One region of the Xanthomonas sp. WHRI 1810A genome, then DNA from elsewhere that is predicted to be linked to it. Evidence: riboswitches for the same ligand, from Rfam matches in the RefSeq annotation. Region 1 holds a riboswitch; the other holds the start of a gene.
What was found. A riboswitch is a leader RNA that binds a small molecule or an ion and turns the genes downstream of it on or off. The one in region 1 is predicted to bind manganese.

Region 1 (3,408 bases):
CGCCCTTTTTTCAGGAGCCGAAGATGGACCCGCGCAGTGAAGTGTTACTTCGTCAGGCCCAGCTGTTTCAGGGTTCGTTATTGCTGACCGGCCTGCCCGCCGACGATTTGATGGGCAAGCTGCCCAATGCGCAGGGCTGGAGCTGGCACGCAGGGGAGCATGGCGCACTGGAGGCGCGCTTCCCTGAACGCACGCATTTCGGGGTCCACGCGCCGGACACCTCGTTCGAGGCCGCTGTGCTATTCCTGCCCAAGGCTCGGGACCTCACCGACTACCTGTTGAACGCCCTCGCCTCTCGCCTGGACGGACGCGAGCTGTTCCTGGTCGGCGAAAAACGCGCCGGTATCGAAGCCGCCGCGCGCCAGCTGAGCCCCTTCGGCCGTGCGCGCAAACTCGACAGCGCCCGCCATTGCCAGCTCTGGCAAGTGACGGTGCAGACGCCGCCGCAAGCCGTCACCCTGGAAAGCCTCGCCAAACATTTTGAAGTGCCCACCGCCGACGCGCCGTTGAAGGTCATCAGCCTGCCAGGCGTGTTCAGCCATGGCCGGCTGGATCGCGGGTCAGCCCTGCTTCTGGAAAATCTGGACCGCCTGCCCGGTGGGCATGTGCTGGACTTCGGGTGTGGCGCGGGGGTTTTGGGCGCTGCGGTCAAGCGGCGCTACCCCGACAGCCGAGTGACGCTGCTGGATGTCGACGCATTCGCCACGGCCAGCAGTCAACTGACGCTGGCCGCCAACGGGCTTGAAGCCGAGGTCGTGACGGGCGATGGCATCGACGCCGCGCCCGAGCATCTGGACGCGATATTGACCAACCCGCCGTTCCACACCGGCGTGCACACCGACTATGCCGCCTCGGAAAACCTGCTGCGAAAAGCGCGCAATCATCTGAAAAAAGGCGGCGAACTGCGCCTGGTTGCCAATAGTTTTCTGCGCTACCAACCGATCATCGAGCAGCATCTGGGCCCGTGCGCCACGATGGCCGAGGGCCAGGGCTTTCGAATTTATCGCGCCAAGAAGGCCTGAAATTAGCGCTTGCCCAACGCGGTCTGCAAAGGCAGAATCCGCTCCGTCCTAGGGGAGTAGTCTCCCACGAGCGCCATGCTCGTCCGGCGCGCATCAACATACTTGGTTAGATAACCATGGTGCGTGCGACCCCAGATCCGCCCAGACGGATCGGTGGTTTGACAAGACCTATGACACGAACACCTTACCCGGGGCGGGGAGGCTGTACGTGTCATAGCCGTGTCGACCCGCCCCTTAGGAAAACCACTGATGCTGGAATCCCTGTTGGTCCCCACCGCGGTTGTCGCACTTGCGGAAATCGGTGACAAGACCCAACTCCTCGCGCTTATTCTCGCCGCCCGCTTTCGCAAGCCATGGCCCGTCATCGCCGGCATTGTAGCCGCGACCCTGGCCAACCATGCGGCCGCCGGCGCGGTGGGCGCCTGGTTCAGCAGTTATCTATCCGACGCCACCCTGCACTGGATTCTTGCCGCGAGCTTCACCGCCACCGCCTTGTGGACCCTGGTCCCGGACAAGATGGACGACGAGGAGGCCAGCACTGGCCGCAAGTTCGGACCGTTTGTCACCACGCTGATTGCGTTTTTCATTGCTGAAATCGGCGACAAGACCCAGATCGCCACGGTCATGCTCGCCGCGCAATATTCGTATCTGTGGCTGGTGATTCTGGGCACGACGCTGGGGATGCTGATCGCCAATGTGCCGGTGGTGCTGGCGGGGAATTTCGCGGCGGAGAAGTTGCCGCTGACACTGATCCGCCGTATCGCGGCCACGGCGTTCTTCGTGCTGGCGATTGTGGCGGTTTACAAGGCGATGCAGATTAGCGGGTGGGTGTAAGTTCGGGCCAAACCCCGGTCCACCACAATCGATGTAGGAGCTGACGAGCCGCCGAAGGCTGCGATCGCGGTGTGTCAGGCTTACCGCATCGCAGCCTTCGGCAGCTCGTCAGCTCCTACAAAAACGTTAGGACTTCGGGGCTTGTTCGTATAACGGCATGACCTTCGGGATCGCGGCCTGCAACGACGCAATACGATTGGTCGACGCCGGGTGAGTGCTCATGAACTCCGGCTGCGAAGTGCCGGCCTGGGCCGTCATTTTCTGCCACAGGGTGATCGCCGCGTTCGGGTTGTAACCGGCCCGCGCCGACAACTCCAGGCCCAGCAAATCCGCTTCGTTTTCGTTGGAGCGGCTGTTTGGCAGGGTCAGGCTGTAATTGACCACGGTATCGGCCAGCGCCAGGCTGTCCTGGCCCAATCCCAGAAATGCGCCAGCGCCCTGTTTGGCGATCTGCACGCCGTAGGCCTTGGACATGGCTTCGCGGCCGTGTTCACGCAGGGCATGGGCGATTTCATGTCCCATCACTGCGGCCAGCTCGTCGTCGCTGAGTTTCAAGGTATCGATCAGGCCGGTGTAGACGATGATCTTGCCACCCGGGCCGCAGTTGGCGTTCAGGTCATCGCTCTTGATCAGGTTCACTTCCCACTGCCACTGCGCCGCGTCTGGCCGCAGCTTTGGCGCTTGGGCGATCAATCGTTTGGCCACCGTCTGCACACGCTTGGCTTCGGCGCTGTCCTTGTCCAGCACGCCTTTGGTGGTGGCCTCGGTGACGGTCTCCTGATAGGACTGGGCGTACATCTGGTTGACCTGATCGGTGGACAGCATGCTGAACATGTACTGCTTGCGCTCAACCCCCACCGAATCGCCGCTGGTGGTGTTGACGGCTGAGCAACCGCCCAGTAGCAGTGCCGCGCTCAACGCACATAAAGCAAATGTCTGACGCATCGAAAATCTCCTGAAAATCATCGCGCACATCCTAGGCAATACCGTATGCATGTGCCAGATGGCAGCCGTTGGCCATTTGATAAACAACCGTGGGAGGGAGCGTGCTCGCGAAAGGCCCGTACATCCGACGCATCTCCAACCGTCGGCTGATGTCTCGCGAGCAAGCTCCCGCCCACAGAATCTGGTGAGTATTACATCGGTGTGAGGCATTCCGGCGCATTGAGTTTCGGGTCGTTGACCAGATTGGCCAGCGGCCGCTCTCGCAGGGCAGTTTGCGGGGCGGCGAGCAGGGCTTGCAGCGCTGGCAACGGCGTGTCCCCTGCCAACCAGGCCGCCTGGCCTTGCGCATCCAGAATCAACGGTCGACGTTGACTGGCGGCCGCCTGAGTAATGACGGCCACGCTTAAATAGGTGTGCCCTTCCACGGGGTAAGCCTCCCAGATGGCCGCGAAATACAGCGCCGAACCCTCGCCCGGTGTCAGCCAGAACGGACGCTTGCGCGCACTGCCGCGCCATTCATAGAAACCGTTGGCCGGCAGCAGACAGCGACGCTCACGAAATGCCTGACGGAACATCGGCTGTTCGGCCACGGTTTCCGCGCGGGCAT
Region 2 (3,408 bases), on a different contig from region 1:
TCAAACAGCGGGCCAGTCTACGGCCATGGGGCATGGGCATGCGAAAATCGTGCACGCCGGATGGTGGCCCTCAACTATGCTCTGCCGTATCGACCCACCTGCGTGACGAGCACCGCCATGAACTACTTTCTCGCGCAAGCCCTGAATAACCTGTGGGCCAATCACCGTCTGCTGGCCGCGTGCGAAGGGTTGAGCGACACCGACTACAAGGCGCCGCGCTGCGGATTTTTTCCGTCGATCCAGCACACCCTCTGCCACATCCTCGATGTCGACGATTACTACCTGGCCGCGCTGTCGGGGGACCTGGCCGGACAAAGCGCGCCGTCTTGCCCGAGCCGGACGTTTCTCGAGCTGGCAGCCCTGCAACGGACCACGGACCGTCTGCTGGTGCGGTTCTGCGCGGGGGTGGTTGGCGAACGGGCGGCGCAAACGGTCAGGCTGGACCGGGCGGATGGCATCTGCGAAGAACGGATCGACCGTCTCCTGCTGCACCTGTTCGAGCATCAGATTCATCATCGCGGCCAGGTCCACGCCATGCTGTCGGGCACCCCCGTAGCGCCGCCGCAACTGGATGAGTTTTTCCTGGAGGCCGACGGCCGTTTGCGCGAAGAGGACATGCGCGTGCTGGGCTTGAACGAGGCTGACATCTGGCCGTAGCGCGGGGCGACGTCACCGCTTGCGCGCCGAGCTCAGGGTCAGCCTGCCGAGAGAGGATCAGGCGCTCAAATGCTCGTACAGGATGGTGGCGCCGACCACCATCAGGACGAGGCCGCCAATGATTTCCGCGCGTTTGCCCACCACGGTGCCCAGCACCCGACCCAGCATTACGCCCAGGGTCACCATGGTCATGGTGGCCACACCGATGGCGGCCGCCGCGACGAAAATATTCACGTCGACAAACGCCAGGCCCACGCCCACGGCCAGCGCATCGATGCTGGTGGCAAAGGCCGTGACGGCCAGGATCATGAAGGAATGCTGGGTGGGTTTTTCTTCGGCTTCTTCTTCGTGCTTGAGGCCGTTGTAGATCATGTGCAGGCCCAGCACCAGCAGCAGGGTGAAGGCAATCCAGTGATCCCAGCTCTCAACGAAACGCGAAGCGGCCTGGCCGACGCCCCAGCCGATGATGGGCGTGATGCCTTCGATCACGCCAAAGATCAGACCGGTGCGCAGGGCCTCGAGGAAACGCGGTTTGTGCAGGCTGGAGCCTTTGCCGATGGCGGCCGCAAACGCGTCCGTGGACATGGCCAGGGCGAGAAAAATCAGGGAAATGGGGTTCACGGTTGTTTCCAGTCGGGCCATGAGTCAACGACACAACCACACGCCCGACTTTAGGCATGGAAGTGTCGCTGGTCTCACCAACCGAAAACGGTGTTCGCACCACGGCAGGTTGCCGAGAATGTTGACACGAACGCTTCTGCAGTGACGCAAAAGCAGGTTACTCCCCAACGAAGGTGCGCAGTCTAGACACTGCGATGTGAAAAAAACATTAATAATTGCGCAATCACCTCAACGGGTGGTCCAGGCGCGCAACAAGGTGCTCACTTCTTCGGCGCGAACCGGGGGGCTGAACAGGTAACCCTGCACATACGGACACTCCATTTCCTTGAGCCGTTGAAGCTGCGCCAGCGTTTCGACGCCCTCGGCGACAATGCCCAGGTTCAACGTCCGGCCCAGGGACAGGATGCTTCGCACGATGGCGTCACAGCGGTCGAAGGACATCATTCGGGTGACGAACGACCGGTCGATCTTGATCGCATCCAGCGCATAGCGGTCGATGTAGCCCAGCGAACTGTAGCCGGTGCCGAAGTCGTCCAGCGCCACACGGATGCCCAGCGCTCGAACACCCTCCAGCACAGCGGCGGTGGCCTCGGGCTCATGGAGAAACACCGACTCGGTGATCTCGATCTGAAGTTCGTGGGCGGACACGCCGGTGGCGGCCAGTATCCTTTCGACCTGGGCGAGGTACCCCGGCCGGGTGAGTTCGATGCCCGACACGTTGACGTTCAGGTGCAGTTTCAGCGACGAGAATTCCTGCTTCCAGCGCTGCAGTTCGCAGCACGCCTGGTGCATCACCCAATGGCCCAGTTCATGGATCACGCCGTTGTCTTCGGCCACCGAGATAAACACATCCGGCGGGACGTGGCCCAACTCGGGGTGCAGCCACCGGACCAGCGCTTCGACGCCGCTGATTTCCCCGGTCTTGACGTTGTAGATCGGCTGATAGACCACCGACAATTCGTCGCGGGGAATGGCCTGCTTGAGGGCGTTCTGCATGAGCAAGGCGTCAACCGCAGCCTTACGCATCGACGCGTCGAAAATCATCCAACGGCCCCGCCCTTCTTTCTTGGCGGCGTACATGGCGACGTCGGCGTCGCGCAGCAGATCCTCGGGGGACTGGTGGGTCGCGTCTGCGGTCACGATACCCAGGCTGCACGAGGTGAAAATGTCGTGGCCGTCGATCACCACCAGCTGGCTCAGTTGGTTGACCACGCGCTGGGCCAGCTCCACGGCCAGGGCTACCTGGTTGTCCCCCGTCAGCAGGATGGCAAACTCGTCGCCGCCGACGCGGGCAAAGATGTCCTCTTCCCGGACGCAGCTTTCCAGGCGCCGAGCCACCACCTTCAACAGGTGATCCCCCGCCCGGTGGCCCAGGCTGTCGTTGACGAACTTGAAGCGGTCCAGGTCGAGAAACAGCACCGTGGCGGCCGGGGTCTGCTGCGGCAGCGTATCGCCATTGAAGATGTTCAGCAGCCGTGACATGAGGTAGGCGCGGTTGTGCAGTTCGGTCAGATCATCGTGAAACGCTGCGTAGGACAGTTCTTCCTCGATGCGCTCGCGTTCCAGCAGCCGGGTCTCCAGGGCGACCTTGGCGTCGCGGTCGGCCTGGGCCTGGCGCAGCACCTGCTCGGCGTCCTTGCGCTCAGTGATGTCGCGTTGCACCGACACCCAATGGGTGAACCAGCCGCGCTCGTTCGCCACGGGAACAATGCTCAGCTGTACCCAGAACCGGCTGCCGTCTTTGCGGGCGTTGATCAGTTCCACTTCGACCGGCTGCCACGTCTCCAGCGCTGCACGAATCACGTCCAGGGTCGCGCGGTTGGTCTCGTCGCACTGCAGGATGCGCGGTGTCATGCCGATCACTTCCGATGCAGCGAACCCGGTCACGGCCAGGAAGGCGGGGTTGCAATAGACAATTTTCGGCCCGGGCTGATTGATCGGCTCGGCCTGGGTGATGAGGATGGCATCCTTGGCGTGCACGACCACCGATTCGAGCAGGCGCAGACGTTCCAGCGCCGGATCAGCCTTGGGCAACGACGGGGCGTGTGTAGCGACGACCATCTCGCTGAGGATGGCGCCGTGAGTGTGCAGGGCGTAGGTCTGGGCCGCACTCAGGCGCTGTTGCGGTTC

Region 2: another riboswitch for manganese. It lies ahead of mntP (manganese efflux pump MntP); the one in region 1 lies ahead of ABQX22_RS02820 (TMEM165/GDT1 family protein).

The regions. Positions count from the first base shown of each region.
Region 1 covers NZ_JBEGED010000001.1:636,439-639,846, forward strand. The annotation lists gene ABQX22_RS02815 (class I SAM-dependent methyltransferase) at 24-1,022, shown strand; yybP-ykoY riboswitch at 1,061-1,182, shown strand; gene ABQX22_RS02820 (TMEM165/GDT1 family protein) at 1,272-1,856, shown strand; gene ABQX22_RS02825 (M48 family metallopeptidase) at 1,983-2,801, opposite strand; gene ABQX22_RS02830 (SOS response-associated peptidase) at 2,993-3,408, opposite strand, start outside.
Region 2 covers NZ_JBEGED010000032.1:5,474-8,881, forward strand. The annotation lists gene ABQX22_RS26210 (DinB family protein) at 118-657, shown strand; gene mntP (manganese efflux pump MntP) at 715-1,278, opposite strand; yybP-ykoY riboswitch at 1,277-1,456, opposite strand; gene ABQX22_RS26220 (putative bifunctional diguanylate cyclase/phosphodiesterase) at 1,507-3,408, opposite strand, start outside.